2 linked regions of the Paraglaciecola sp. L3A3 genome follow. Each later gene encodes a partner of the first gene's protein in a complex. Links are inferred from orthologs where the notes say so. Each region holds a gene or a part of one and is shown in the gene's direction. Other genes may lie near its edges.

What was found.
Region 2: the proteins of rppH (region 1) and dapF are in contact, whole or in part, in a solved structure (PDB 5YGU), measured with the Escherichia coli proteins. The link is inferred for Paraglaciecola sp. L3A3 from one-to-one orthologs.

The regions. Positions count from the first base shown.
Region 1 is NZ_CP047023.1:4,445,281-4,453,139, reverse strand. Bases 2,525-5,262 are described here. They hold rppH (RNA pyrophosphohydrolase), read left to right. Parts: upstream 2,525-3,497; coding sequence 3,498-4,028; downstream 4,029-5,262. Other genes in these bases: ptsP (phosphoenolpyruvate--protein phosphotransferase), read left to right, coding at 4,051-5,262; mutH (DNA mismatch repair endonuclease MutH), read right to left, coding at 2,712-3,398. Also shown: GQR87_RS18445 (hypothetical protein), read right to left, coding at 1-343; GQR87_RS18440 (hypothetical protein), read left to right, coding at 1,162-1,761; GQR87_RS18435 (DUF1272 domain-containing protein), read left to right, coding at 1,957-2,265; more of ptsP, read left to right, coding at 5,263-6,339; GQR87_RS18415 (thymidylate synthase), read left to right, coding at 6,382-7,215; GQR87_RS18410 (response regulator), read left to right, coding at 7,252-7,859. UniProt on the Escherichia coli protein: Master regulator of 5'-end-dependent mRNA decay.
Region 2 is NZ_CP047023.1:174,263-182,184, forward strand. Bases 3,521-6,321 are described here. They hold dapF (diaminopimelate epimerase), read left to right. Parts: upstream 3,521-4,406; coding sequence 4,407-5,237; downstream 5,238-6,321. Other genes in these bases: GQR87_RS00740 (family 43 glycosylhydrolase), read left to right, coding at 3,521-4,237; GQR87_RS00750 (DUF484 family protein), read left to right, coding at 5,262-5,927; GQR87_RS00755 (HAD-IA family hydrolase), read left to right, coding at 5,972-6,321. In the rest of the region: GQR87_RS00725 (phosphatase PAP2 family protein), read left to right, coding at 1-260; GQR87_RS00730 (MJ1255/VC2487 family glycosyltransferase), read left to right, coding at 273-1,340; GQR87_RS22280 (lipoprotein), read left to right, coding at 1,465-1,623; lysA (diaminopimelate decarboxylase), read left to right, coding at 1,624-2,877; more of GQR87_RS00740, read left to right, coding at 2,963-3,520; more of GQR87_RS00755, read left to right, coding at 6,322-6,691; cysE (serine O-acetyltransferase), read right to left, coding at 6,680-7,459; uvrD (DNA helicase II), read left to right, coding at 7,660-7,922. UniProt on the Escherichia coli protein: Involved in the succinylase branch of the L-lysine biosynthesis and in the biosynthesis of the pentapeptide incorporated in the peptidoglycan moiety. Catalyzes the stereoinversion of LL-2,6-diaminopimelate (L,L-DAP) to meso-diaminopimelate (meso-DAP).

The DNA.
Region 1 (7,859 bases):
TATATTGACTCTCTCCGTCAATTTCAGTTAAGGCTGTGAGGGTTGCGGTATAAATACCATAGGCACCGGTAAATGTAGTGTGTGCCGCTGAAAATTTGTCTTTATAAATAGCGGCATCCACCGCCCGGCTATTGGTATTGTGGTCTATGTATGACGGCACATAATCATCTGTTGCTGTGTCAGCTAAATCTGCAAAGTCTTGTATCGCGGATAATTCAATAATATCGGCACTTAGTGTTTTTGCTTCTCTAGCGACCTTTGGGGCTTTAGTTGTATCGGTACAGGCTGTGAGTGTCTGTATAATAACGAACAATAAACTATATGTAGATAAGGTTCTTTTCATAAAATTATTTTTAACCATTCAATGTAAGAGTAAATTGGAAGTTAAGAGTAGCGTTATTTAGTTATAATAATATTTATTATTAACGGGTATCTGGTTACGATTATTGGTAGTGTTTTTTCTCATAGATAAGATTTAACTTTGTTACGCATATCTTCACTAAAATTCATAAAATAGCAGTCAATTTAGGCTTATCTTTGATAGCTATGTTACTCGTTTTTGATACAAAAAATTGTGCTATTTCTTACTTTAACAAAGACGAAATAGTTAATAAAATCAATATTTTGGTCTATTTTTTCAGGTGTTGTTTTTTTGATTTATGGGGAAGGGCAGATCCGATTATATTTGAGTTTCGGTTGCAGACAGGCATGCTTTTGTCTTTAATTTTCTAGTTCGAAATTGGTAACTAACCGCTGCTTTGTATTTCCTTTTTAAAGCGCCAGTTATAAGGGGAATAGCCTTGGTTCATTGTCTGTTCGGCGAAGCCACTTTGTTAATTTCTGTGAATTTCCGTGGTAACGTTTTTTGCTTTTGCCTTTATTTTTTTTATTGGAATTTATCTGTTGGTTGCTGCTTTTCTTTGCCTAGCATCTCGAATCTATCGTTTCGATACTGTTTAATGTTATACAGTGACTTAACCAACCCCAGAACAAGAAAATTAATTCACCTGTGACTCGGTTTTCAACTGCGGTTGGGCTAAGGAATAAACTCAGATTATGCCTTGTGGTATTGATAGGATATAAAATATGGATGTGTCTGTACTTGTTGTTTTCATTTTTTTCGTGTTGATTATCTCGATTGTTATATATCGAAAAGCATTGATGAAAAAACGCTCTTCATTTATTAATGCTTATGAGTTTCCTCACTCTATTAAAAATAAGGTGTCGCAAATATATCCACACTTGCATCATTCAGATTTGGAACAAGTACTACGAGGATTAAGAGATTATTTTCATTTAATTTCATTATCCCGTAGTGAAATGGTGGCAATGCCATCTCAAGTTGTTGATGTCGCTTGGCATGAGTTTATTCTTTTTACCAAAGAATATGCTCAATTCTGTTCGAAGGCAGTGGGACATTTTGTTCATCATACCCCTGCTGAAGCCATGAAATCTGAAAGTAGGGCACAGTTGGGTATAAAAAAAGCATGGCGGATCAGTTGTCATAGAGAGCAAATAAATCCTTTTAAACCTAAGCGTTTGCCGCTTATTTTTGCTTTAGATGGCAGATTAAATATTGAGGATGGTTTTTTATATGAGCTGAATTGTATGAGGTCAACGTCTTCCAATAACGGTACTGGAAGTTCAGCAACTGGATTCTGTGGTAGTCATATCGGTTGCTCTTCTGGTTGTGCCGGTAGTGCGGGAGATGGTGGCTGTGCAGGCGATAGTGGTGGAGGAGGCTGTGGCGGCGGAGATTAAAATCAATATTTGGCTTTCTATTTCATAAAACTAGGTTTGCTGGTTTATGGGGCATCTTGTTATTTCTGCATATAGTTAGCAGGGAGCGATTTTTTGTTTTAAGCTCGGTATTTATATTTAGCCGCTGTTTTATTTGTATTTTCGATTAAAGCGCAGTGTTATTGGTAACAGTATTTTTATTGTAAGGAGTTACTTATGCTTGAATTACGACCTAATTGTGAAGGGTGTGATAAAGATCTTCCTGCCTCTTCGACTGAAGCTTATATTTGTACTTACGAATGTACTTTCTGCAAAGACTGCGTTGACAATATGCTAGGTAATGTTTGCCCTAACTGTGCGGGAGGTTTTTGTCCTCGCCCAATTCGACCTAAAACTGCTTATCGAGCCGGAGTCTCTTTACAGGAGCAACCCGCATCAACTAAACGGATAAATACTAGCTATACTAAGGCGGAAATTGCCGATTTTACTCATCCGATTAAAGGTATTTCAGCGAAAGATAGATAGAGTGATTCGCCTTTTAAATCAATAATATTGCACCTCGACGTTAACGACTGCTTTTCTTTGCTCGTAGCTCGAATCTAGCCACTGCTCATCTTTGCCCCATTATGCTTAACCTGATGGGCTAAGTCAAAAGTCAGCAACAAAGAGTAAAAAGCGTTTAGGCAGAACCCTTCGGGCAGCGTTTGTGCGGCATTTCTACTGCTTCATCACTCATTAAGGTAGAACAACTACATTACATTCGTGCTTTATTGTATAAATACCGCACAATTCGCTGCAAAAGCAATCACCAAAGATTAACAGCCCCTGCTAATAACGTGTTATTGCTAGACTCTCCTCCAACGCGGCTAGGTAGAGGTAGCCCAACGCCACTAGGCACAAAAAGAGCGTTATCGAGAGGTTCGGCTTATCCAGTATTCAGGTTACTTAGGCTGCAACATTCTGCCTTCCATCTACACCCCAAAATAATCAGCTAACAGCTGAGAAGTAAATTCTTTACGTAAGTAAAAACCTCTTGGTCTAGTTTTTATTTTATGGCCATTTTTTCCTATTGCATCGGTTAACGCAGAGCCATCCGCAGCTTTTGGTCGTATTTGTAGATATTGACCATGTTTAGCTGTAATTTTTTCTATCTCGCCTAGGGATATCATTTCCATTAATTCTTCCCAATCCATACGCAGTTGGTTGTCTTGCTCGGGACTGGGTGTCCATAAAAATGGGGTAGCGATACACCTATCTTTTGGCGGTATGTCTCGTCTGCCATCGATTGGGACCCATAACACCTGTTGGATCTTATTGCGTACATTACTGGTATGCCATTCTACACCAGCAATATCTAATAAAGGCGCGTAACACACATAGGTAGTTTCCAGCGGGCGGCAGTTTTCATCTATAGGAATGGTTTTTAATTCAATTCCGAGCTTGGCAAAATCTTGTTGTGATTTAGAGCCTGCAGTGGCGCCGAGACAAAGTTCTATCAGCTGTCCGCTCCAGCCTTTTTCTCGTTTAAAGTTTGTCGGGACTTTAATTTTATTGAAGTCGGCCAGCTCCCCCAAAGTCAATCCTGCTAATCTTTCGGCTCTAGACATAAGTTGTTCAGCCGTTTTTGGCTCGCTACTTGGAAAAATATATTGTTTCATTAGGTACAGGCTGTGTCTTATGTTTTTTATTGCTTTGCATGATCGCTAGTTTATGGAAGAATGCAGTACATTAAAAGAATTGAGTTCTCGGGAGTCTAAGTGATTGATGCCGAAGGATTCCGCGCCAACGTTGGCATAGTGATTTGTAATGAGATAGGTCAAGTTTTTTGGGCTAGACGTTATGGGCAACATTCTTGGCAGTTTCCGCAGGGCGGAATTGATGAAGGTGAAACTGCTGAGCAAACTATGTATCGTGAGCTTCACGAAGAAGTGGGCTTGCGGCCGGAACATGTAAAAATATTGTCTGTGACCAAAAATTGGTTGCGCTATAAACTACCTAAACGATTAGTTCGTCAAGGCAGTAATCCTGTATGTATTGGCCAAAAACAGAAATGGTTTTTATTGCAATTAACTTGTAATGAAGACGATGTCGATCTGTTGCAGTCTAATCATCCTGAATTCGATAATTGGCGTTGGGTTAGCTTTTGGTATCCCGTACGAAACGTTGTGTCGTTTAAAAAAGATGTATACAGGCGTGTAATGAAAGAATTTTCTTCAACAGCCATGCCAGATAATGCCCCGAATACTCAAGGGCAATCAAATAAATCCAAGCGTCGTCGTAAGACTTAATATTACAAGGTGAAAAGGGTATATGTTAACTACGCTTAAACGTATTGTTCAGGAAGTGAATCAAATTCCAGTATTGGATGATGCATTAAACTGTCTGGCAAATCGCTTAATCGAAGCCCTAGGCGTTGACTCATGTAGTATTTATCTTGCTGATTACGACCAACAGCATTTTACCTTAACAGCCACTAATGGTTTAGCTACTGAAGCTGTTGGACGTGTATCTATTGGCTTCTCAGAAGGCTTGATTGGTCTGATAGGCCAACGAGAAGAACCAATCAACATTAGTGACGCACAAAGTCACCCTCGCTTTAAACATTATCCTGAAGTCCAAGAAGACCTTTATCACGCATTCTTAGGTGCGCCGATTATTCATCAACGTAAAGTTTTGGGGGTGTTAACGTTACAGCAGCGAGAAAAAAGACGCTTCAGTGAAGATGAAGAAGCCTTTTTAGTCACTTTGGCTATGCAATTGGCTGTGGAAATAGCCAATGCTAAAGCTCGGGGGTCTATTAATTCATTAACTGAAAATGTGCCAAAAGATTGGCAAAAGTCATTACGTGGTGTGCCAGGTTCATCAGGGCTTGCAAGTGGTACAGGTTATTTATTAAATTTATTGGTCAGTCTGCACAATCATACTCACAAGCGTAGTGACGACAGCGAAACTCAAATTGCAAACTATCGTCAAGCTGTAAAACAAACCCAAGATGATATGGCTGTATTGTCTGAGCGTATGCAAAACGAAGTGCCTGATGATGTTAGAGCCATCTTTGAGCTATATCACCATTTGTTAGACGCCAATAGTTTAGGTCGTGAAGTCGAAAAGAAAATCAAAGAGGGTTGGGATGCTCCTACATCACTGAAGATGGTGGTAGAGGGGTATGTACGTCAATTTCAATCTATGAATGACCCCTACATGCGAGAGCGCGCGGTTGATGTTGAAGACATGGGTAACCGGGTGCTGGCGAATATCCTAGGCATTACTTCTGGGGTCACCATTAAGCGCGAACCGCCACAACATTCGATTCTTATTGCTGAAGAAGTCACAGCGGCTATGCTGGCAGAATTCCCAAGTGAAAAGTTAGTGGGCATAGTATCTATGCGCGGCTCAAATAACTCTCATGCGGCAATTATGGCTAGGGCAATGGGCGTACCTGCCGTAATGGGGGTGACTAATATCCCTATCAATTTATTGAACGAAAAAGAAATTTTGCTCGATGGTTATACCGGTGATGTGATTGTATCGCCCAACCTCACTATCCGACGTGAATTTGAACAACTGGTTCTAGAAGAGCAGCTATTATCAGAACGCATTCATGCAGTAGACAGCTTACCTGCAGTTACTACAGACAATTGTCAAATTAGTTTATTTGTCAATGCAGGTTTGTCATTAGAATCTGAAAGTAACAACAACCCTGATTCTGATGGTGTTGGCTTATTTAGAACTGAAATTCCATTTATGATGCGCGAGCGTTTTCCAACCGAACAAGAGCAAGCTGACTTATACCGTGAGTTGTTAATCGCTGAACCGAATAAACCTTTCACTATGCGTACACTCGATGTTGGTGGTGATAAACCATTGCCTTATTTTCCTATTACTGAGGAAAATCCATTTTTGGGTTGGCGTGGTATTCGTTTAACATTAGATCACCCAGAAATATTTTTAGTCCAAATTCGGGCTATGTTACGGGCCAGTATTGGCCTAGAAAATTTACGTATTATGTTACCCATGATTACCTCTGTAAGTGAGGTGAGCGAAGCTAAACGTTTAATTAAACAAGCTTTTTATGAGGTAGAAGAAGAAGCCCAGCAGCAAGGTGAACATTTATATCGGCCTCAAATTGGTGTGATGTTAGAAGTGCCTGCGGTGATTTATCAGCTGCCTCAGTTAGCCAAAATAGTCGACTTTTTCTCGGTAGGAAGTAACGATTTAACCCAATACTTATTGGCCGTCGATCGAAATAATTCTCGGGTCGCTGATTTATACGATAGTTATCATCCTGCGGTGTTAAGTGCATTACATACTATAGCTAAAACAGCTGGTGTATTACAAAAACCTATTACAGTATGTGGTGAATTAGCAGGTGAACCAGGTGGAGTCGTGTTACTTTTAGCTATGGGTTATCGAAAACTCAGCATGAATAATCATAATTTGTCGAAAGTGAAATGGATTGTCCGTAATATTAGCCAAAGCGATGCTGAACAGCTATTGGCTAAAGTCTTAACCTTGAATAATCCACAAGATGTTCGTGACGAAGTGAATCTTTATTTAGAATTATCTGGTTTAGGTGGACTCGTCAGAGCCGGCAATTAGATACGTGTAGTTATCCACAAAATACAGAATTGAGAACAAAAAATGCAGCAATATTTACAGTTAATGCGCCATGTATTAGAAACTGGAACAAAAAAAGAAGATCGTACAGGTACAGGTACATTAAGTGTTTTTGGTTATCAGATGCGCTTTGATTTAAGCCAAGGTTTTCCGTTAGTGACTACTAAAAAGTGCCATTTGCGTTCTATTATCCATGAGTTATTGTGGTTTTTAAAAGGTGAAACCAATATTCGTTATTTAACTGATAATAACGTGAAAATTTGGGATGGATGGGCAACTGACGACGGTGAATTAGGACCTGTGTATGGTAAACAATGGCGCAGTTGGGAAGGTACTGATGGTCAGGTTATTGATCAAATTAGTGAACTGGTAGAACAAATAAAGACTAACCCAGATTCTAGGCGTTTGATTGTCAGTGCATGGAACCCAGCCGTTCTGCCTGATACAAAGTTTTCGCCCAAGGAAAATGCAGCGCAAGGTCGGCAGGCTTTACCTCCTTGTCATACAATGTTTCAGTTTTATGTATTAAACGGTAAGTTATCTTGCCAGTTATATCAAAGAAGCGGTGATGTTTTTCTAGGTGTACCTTTTAATATTGCCAGTTATGCACTATTTACTATGATGTTAGCGCAAGTGTGTGATTTAGAAGTGGGTGATTTTATTCATACTTTAGGTGATGCTCATTTATATGTGAATCATTTAGAACAAGCTGAGTTGCAACTCTCTCGTGAACCTTACGCTCTGCCGAAAATGTTAATTAACCCTAAAGTTAAAGACATCTTCTCTTTTGAAATCAGTGATTTTGAATTAACTGACTATCAATCTCATGCTCATATTAAGGCTTCAGTAGCAATTTAATTTGTGTAATAACACTAAATTAGGTGACAGTTAAAAATGACGACTCCCATATTAATTTGTGATGATTCAAGTTTTGCTCGTAAACAAATGGAGCGCTCGATACCAGATGGATGGGATGTAGATGTCAGTTTTGCTGAGCACGGAGAACAAGCCTTAGAGATAATCCGGGCGGGCAAAGCTGAGGTCATGTTTCTCGACTTAAATATGCCTGTGTTAGATGGTTATCAAACCATGCAGATCATCAAAAATGAAGATCTGCCAGTGTTGGTGATTGTTGTGTCTGGAGATGTTCAACCAGAAGCCCGTAAACGAATGTTAGATTTAGGGGTGATTGATTTCATTCGCAAACCTATTGAAAATAACACATTAATAGACATATTAAGCCAATATGGTTTGTACTCTGGTGACGCAAGTTCATCTAAAAGAGCCGAAGCCGTTGCTTCTGCAAATAAAAAGTCTAGCGTTGATAAGCTTGATGCCTATCGAGAAATGGCAAACATTGCTATGGGGCAAGCTGGTGAAAGTTTAGCTAAATTATTAGGTGAATTTATTGATTTGCCAATCCCCAGTGTTAATTTAATCACAAATACCGAATTACACATGGCCATGGCCGATATACAGCGTAATGAAAGTGTTTCTGCAGT
Region 2 (7,922 bases), 4.3 Mb from region 1 along the record:
CATGTGATAGTGCGACTAACTTTAATGCTCATATTACCCCTTCTGACAAGTTCAGTTTGCCGTCTGGACATACTGCTGCGGCATTTTTAATGGCATCGCTGGTGAGTAGTTTTTATCCTAACTTAGCGTTAGTCGCGTATTTATGGGCAAGTTGTATTGGCATATCTAGGGTATTACTTGGTGTCCATTACCCTGGAGATATATTGGCTGGTGCTGCCTTAGGAATGGGAATCTCCGTTGTCAGTTTATCTATATTTTAAGGACGTGTCGGCATGAAAATTCTATATGGGGTGCAAGGTACAGGTAATGGGCATATTACCCGAGCCAGAATTATGGCCAAGGCTTTGGCAAAACGTTCAAACGTTACAGTTGATTATATTTTTTCTGGTAGAAACAGAGAAAATTATTTTGATATGCAAGTATTCGAGGATTTTAAAACCTATCATGGATTAAGCTTTGCCACTAAAAAAGGTAAGCTTAATTATTGGGATTCTTATCAGAATTTGCAGTTATCGCAATTTTTTAAAGATGTGAAATCATTAGATCTCGGTGAATACGATTTAGTATTGAATGATTTTGAACCTATCACAGCATGGGCAGCAAAAAAGCAAAAAATACCCTCTATTTCGCTAAGCCATCAAGCTGCTTTTGCTCATCCGATACCAATGAAAGGAGCTGGGGTGATTGATAAATTAGTGATGCGCTATTTTGCGCCAACTGATTTACAGCTAGGTATTCATTGGTATCACTTTGGTTTTCCAATTTTACCGCCTTTTATAGACGACGAGCATTTAGAAAATATCAAAGGTAAAAGTATATTAGTGTATTTGCCTTTTGAAGAAGTGGCAGACATACAAAAGGTATTGGCGACCTTTGCAGAACATGATTTTGTTTGTTTTCATCCGGCGATTAAACACGCACACATTGATGATAATGTGGTTTGGCACTCCCCGGCTAAGATCTCTTTTAAATCGGCGCTAGCTAAGTGCCGCGGGGTGATTGCTAATGCTGGATTCGAGATGGCTAGTGAGTGTTTACATTATAATAAAAACATGTTGCTAAAACCTTTGGCAGGTCAATTTGAGCAAACCTCAAATGCTTTTACTTTAGCGGATTTAGGTTTGTGCCAGTTAATGCAAACCTTAGATTTAGAAGTCATTGAGCAATGGTTACAATTTGAACCTAGTGTGAATGTGCAGTTTAAATCAGATCCTAATATTTTGATTGATTGGCTGTTAAAAAGGCAATGGTCAGATACTCAAGAATTATGTCAGTCTTTATGGGGACAGGTCATTTTTCCACCATCGGTGCAATCTTCTTTAAGACAAATATCGCTTTAACTGCAGGATTATATGCTTTGTTATTTCATATGGCATAAAATATAGCATTCAGCTCTTTCCAGTACTTTGCATTTGTTCAATGTAATGACATCATTAGCCCATATTAAATTAGGTTATTGTTGTTATGCGCCATTCTTATAAATTTACAGTGCTTACGGGGGCTATATTTAGTCTTCTTGTCCTATCCTCATGTGGTCAGAAGCGAAGCTTGTATTTACCGGAAGAGCCTGAGACGAACAGTCCTACTCAGCACATAAAAGAATCATCAGAGGGGAAAAACTAGATGGATTATTTTGCTTATAAAAACGAACAGCTTTTGGCTGAAGAAGTCGCCCTTCTTGATATCGCTAAACAATTCGGCACACCTTGTTACGTTTATTCTAAAGCTACAATAGAGCGACATTGGCACGCATTTAATAATGCGGCAGGTAAACAGCCGCATCTTATTTGTTATGCAGTTAAAGCAAATTCAAATTTGGCCGTGTTAAATGTGATGGCTAAATTAGGCTCAGGCTTTGATATTGTATCTGGTGGTGAATTACTTCGCGTTTTAAAAGCTGGTGGAGATGCCAGCAAAGTAGTTTTTTCTGGGGTAGGTAAAACACCTGAAGAAATTGCCTTAGGACTTGAGAAAGGTATTAAATGTTTTAATGTTGAATCTCGCAGCGAGTTAGCTCGGATTAATGAGGTAGCTAAGAGATTAGATAAAAAAGCGCCTATTTCTATTCGAGTTAACCCTGATGTCGATGCTAAAACACATCCTTATATTTCTACAGGTTTGAAAGATAATAAGTTTGGTGTAGAGCGCGAACAAGCGGTTGAAATTTACCAATATGCGAATAGTTTGTCGAACCTAAATGTAGTTGGAATTGATTGCCATATTGGTTCTCAATTAACTGACATTACTCCTTTTGTTGATGCTTTAGATATTTTACTTGCCTTGATTGATGAATTAGCCAGCCATGGCATTCATATTAAACATCTCGACGTAGGTGGTGGCTTAGGTGTTACTTATAATGATGAAAAGCCTCCTCACCCAGATCAATATACGCAAGCCATTGCTCAGCGTTTAGTGGGACGAGAAGATTTAATGCTTATTTTTGAACCGGGCCGAGCTATTATGGCAAATGCTGGGGTTTTACTGACTAAAGTTGAATTTTTGAAGCAGGGTGCAGAGAAAAACTTTGCTATTGTTGATGCGGCTATGAATGACCTTATTCGACCTGCGCTTTACTCTGCGTGGCAAAATATTATTCCTTTAAATGCAGCGTTGGTAAGAGAAAAGGCTGTCTATGATGTAGTTGGTCCTATCTGTGAAACGGGCGATTTTTTAGGTAAAGGTAGAGAGTTAGCCATTGCACCTGAAGATTATTTAGCTGTACGTAGTGCTGGTGCATACGGTTTTGTAATGGCTTCTAATTACAATAGCCGTTGTCGACCTGCAGAAATATTGGTAGATAAAGATGTGGCTCATTTAGTACGTAAGCGAGAAACTATTGAACAATTATTCGAAAATGAAGCTATACCCGATAATTAATTGTTAACTAAAAGTGTAAAGCCGCTATTCTTATAGCGGCTTTTTATTTACACTTGCAACATGTTTTTTACCAGAGAAATTGCAAGTGAAAAAAATTAGCTACCTAACCGCTAGCCTTACATTACCTTTTTTTGTTAGCGCCAATAGTCCGCAGCCTCCTCAACCTTCTGAACAAGCTTTTCCTTTTTACATGCCAGATGAAAAGCCTGATATGCCTTTAAGTGCTTCTGTTGCTCGGAATTACGATAATTACTTAGCTAATCGACAGGAAAACAATGAGTTGTATACTCAATTTAAATATACAGAATTAAATGGGTTTGATTACCATGGTGGTGACGGTACGATTTCTCGTCGTGATCCTTCTAAAGTTATTTTTGAAAATGGTAAATACTACGTCTGGTATACCTATCGTAATACACCTACTGCGCCAAAAGGTGCTGAAAAAAGCAGTGACACTATACCTTCCGCTGATTGGGATTTATCTGAAATATGGTATGCCACCTCAGAAGATGGTTTTACGTGGCAAGAGCAAGGGGTTGCTGTGCCTCGACCACCAAAACCTAATGTCGGTTGGCGCTCAGTTTCAACCACCGATATTTTAAAATGGAAAGGTAAGTATTACCTTTATTATCAGGGGTTTATGGAGGCTAGTGGCAAGCGGGGGGATGATTGCCCTGTGGCGGTTTCTTATGCGGATTCACCTGATGGCCCTTGGACTGCACTCAATCAAATCGTGATCCCTAATGGTGCTAAAGGTGACTGGGATCAGTTTTCGATTCATGATCCTTATCCTTTAGTACACGATGGCAAGATTTACCTGTATTACAAGTCGGACTTTTCTAAACAAGATGCTAAGCGCGGTTTAGTGCGTATGCATGGACTGGCAATAGCAGAAAATCCATTAGGGCCATTTAAAAAACACCCGCTTAATCCCATTATGGCCGCGGGCCATGAAACCACTTTATTTCCATTTAAAAAGGGAGTGGCGGCCTTTGCAATTCGAGATGGAAATGAAAGAAATACTATTCAATATGCAGAAGATTGGGTTAATTTTAAAATCGCTTCAATTGTTGAATTAATGCCCAATGCCGCGGGACCTTTTATCCCTGATGCATTTACCGATACTAAAGATGGCCGTGGTATTACTTGGGGGATCTCTCACTTTACAGCTGCAAATGGTTGGCAAAATAACCATTCTGTTTTAACGCGATTTGATGTGGATTTAAGTTTGGATGTTGATGACCGTCAGATGAAACGACATAGTCTAAAGTTTACTCCAGAGGAACATTATCGTTATGGATTATCGGCTCAACAAAAAAAACGAATTCAGCAACAAACAGAAAAATTGAGAAGTGAATAAATAAACGACCCTGATTATGCTAATTATTCATTGTTTTTAATCAGATTATTTAAGCTATGGATTGTTAAAGACATAGTCAGTGATTGCTTGAAATGATATAACTGCTTTTAGAATCTCTAGTTAGTTCATTTTTAATTGGCTAGACAATAATTTTAGTTAAGTAGTGACAATGCAAATCCAGTTCTCAAAGATGCAGGGCTTGGGTAATGACTTTGTGGTTATTGATAATGTAACCCAAAATGTGTTTTTTTCTCCGGAAAAAATCCGTCAATTATCCGATCGAAATTTTGGTATCGGCTTCGATCAACTTTTGTTGGTTGAACCACCGTATGATCCTGATCAAGATTTTCATTATCGAATCTTTAATGCTGATGGAACGGAAGTTTCCCAATGTGGTAACGGTGCTAGGTGTTTTGCTCGATTTGTGAAAATGAAAGGGTTAACTAACCGTAATAAAATCGTAGTCAGTACAAAGGCTGGCCGTATGGTTTTATATTTGGAAAAAGACGGACAAGTCACAGTGAATATGGGGGTGCCACAATTTGCACCACACCTAATTCCACTAAAGGCCAATAAACAAGAAAAAACTTATATTATCCGAGCGGATGATCAAACCTTTTTTTGTGGTGCTGTATCCATGGGCAACCCTCACTGTGTATTGTTAGTAGATGACATAAATTTAGCAGATGTGGAAACAATGGGGCCTCTGTTAGAAAAGCATGAGCGATTTACTGAAGGGGTTAATGTTGGTTTTATGCAAATAATTAACCCTAGTCATATTAAGTTACGTGTATATGAAAGAGGGGCCGGTGAAACACTCGCTTGTGGCAGTGGTGCATGTGCCGCAGTGGCTGTTGGGCAGTTACAAAATAGATTAAGTAAAGATGTGAAGGTTGATTTACCTGGTGGAAGTTTAAAAATACGTTGGCAAGGGAAAGACAATGTATTAAAAATGACCGGAGCAGCCGAGCATATTTTTGACGGCTACATAAATTTATAAGAGTAGGGGGGATTTTTAAATAATATGGAAATAAATACTGCATTAGAAACAGATGAACAATTAAGTGCTGAACAGGTAGTAAACTACCTGTTAGATAATCCTGATTTTTTTGCTCAACACCCTAATCTTGTGGAAAAAATTGCTATACCTCATATTCAAAAAGGTAGTGTGTCTTTAGTCGAATTACAAAGTGAGCAATTGCGTAAGAAGGTTCGCAGCCTTAATCATAAGCTTAGTCAATTAATCACAATTGCTAAAAAAAATGAAGAAATTTATCGGATATATGCTGACTTAAATATCAGAATATTGAAGTGTACTTCAATGGATGATTTAACCTTTGTTTTAGAAGAAGTGATTCAAGAAAATTTACAGTTAGCATCTGTCAGTTTAATGCCTTTCAAAGGTGCCCATGCGCTACCAGAAATTCAACGTCGTTTGTTCATTGAAAAACGTTTTAAAAGAGACAAACACTTCTTTGGACGATTAAGTGACCACGAAAGAAAATTATTATTTGCAGATCAAGATGCTAATTCAGTGGCTTTGTTGCTGTTAGGTGACCAAGGGGAGCTGGGTATTTTGGCGATTGGCAGTAAAGATCCTAGTCACTTTAATCCTGATATGGATACTTTGTTGATTTCACAATTACAACAATTTTTGAGTATTTTACTACCTAAAATTCTTAGCTACTAATTGTTGGGTAATAATCAGTTTAGAAATTTGCGTTTAATATATTTATGATTTTCTATAAAAAACTCAATCCCATTCAAGCCATTACTTTTGATTTAGATGATACTTTATATGAAAACGGCAGCGTAATTAAAAATGCTACGGCATCGTTGCGAGCGTTTCAGCATAAGGAGTTCTCTATCACTAAGTCTTTAGATACACAGTACTGGCGTAAAATAGAAAAAGAGTTACTAATAGATCATCCCATATTACATAATGATATTGGCCAGCTTAGATTTCGCTCTTTACAGCTTGGGTTTCAGCAACTTGGTTATAACGAAGAGCAAGCTGTTGATGCAGCCAGGCGGTGTTTTCAACACTTTTATGATCAGCGCAGTAATTTTTCTGTCGATGCTAATATTCATTGGATTTTAAAAACATTAGCCGAGAAAATACCTCTGGTGGCTATTACCAACGGTAATGTAGACGTTGAAAAAATTGGCATTGCCGATTATTTATCAGCCTGTTTTAAATCTAGTGTGACAGTACCTATGAAACCAAACATAGCTATGTTTGATGCGGCTCAAGATATGTTAGCAATACCGGCTAAAAATATTTTGCATGTGGGAGATAATTTAGAGAAAGACGTATTTGGAGCAATTCGAGCAGGCTATCAAGCCGCTTGGTACGCAGAAGATAGAGAAATGTCGCTTAATAGTGAGCAGACACTTACTTTACCTCATGTGCAGTTACAGTCACTCAATCAATTATTAGAGTTAGTCTTCTAGAATATTTTGTTGCATGGTTTCGCAAGGGTTCTGGCATCTAGGTTTACCTACAATTTTGGCCGGGATACCAGCGACGGTAACATGTGCAGGTACGTCGTTTAAAACAACACTACCGGCGCCAATTTTGGCTCCTTCACCTATAGTAATATTACCCAATATTTTGGCTCCTGCCCCAATCATTACCCCTTGACGAATTTTAGGATGTCGGTCGCCTGCTTCATTACCTGTACCACCTAAGGTGACGGATTGCATGATAGACACATTGTCTTCAATTACCGCAGTTTCGCCTACTACAATCCCTGTCGCATGGTCGAACATCACTCCTTGGCCTATATGAGCTGCAGGGTGGATGTCGATAGCAAAAACTTCTGAATTACGACTTTGAATAAAGAGAGCTAGCTCTTTTCGACCCATTTTCCACAGTTGATTAGCTAGTCTGTGCACTTGGATTGCTTGGAAGCCTTTAAAATTGAGCAGTACTGTTAAATGAGTGTTCACCGCAGGGTCTCGATTAAACACAGCTTGAATATCGAACATAGCTGCTTCAGCTATTTCTGGGTGTAGCAGATAACATTGCTCAAACATTTCTTTGATGGTTAATGAGCCCATGACTTTATCTGCTAGTTTATTCGATAGGATAAAACCTAAAGAGGTTTCAAAGTTATGGTGAGCAAGAATACATGTGTGTACATAACTAGATAACAAAGGTTCACTTTCACTTAAGTTTTTTGCTTCTAGTTTTAGTTGTTGCCAAAATTCAATGCTCATCACTTTGTCTCATCATTTTCAAAGGTATTTCTACTAACCTTATTTTTGGGGATGAAGTAGAAAAATAAAAGGTATAAATGCTTTTCTTTGCAATATAGGCACAAATTAGCAGGGCATTCTGCTGAGTATTGCTTTCATTAGTGTATTTAAATACAGTGCTTTGTTATAGTAAAGGCAAATATCCTTTTCAAAATTTGCCCATGGACGTATCTAGACTTCTTGATGAACTAAACGATAAACAACGTGATGCAGTTGCTGCTTCTGCCACTGACATGCTGATCTTAGCTGGTGCCGGTAGTGGCAAAACACGAGTCTTAGTGCATAGAATTTCTTGGTTAATGGAAGTGGAAGGTATTGCTCCTTATGGCATTTTAGCTGTGACCTTTACCAATAAAGCAGCCAAAGAAATGCGCGGGCGAATAGAGCAACTACAAGGAAGTCCTTTATATAGCATGTGGATTGG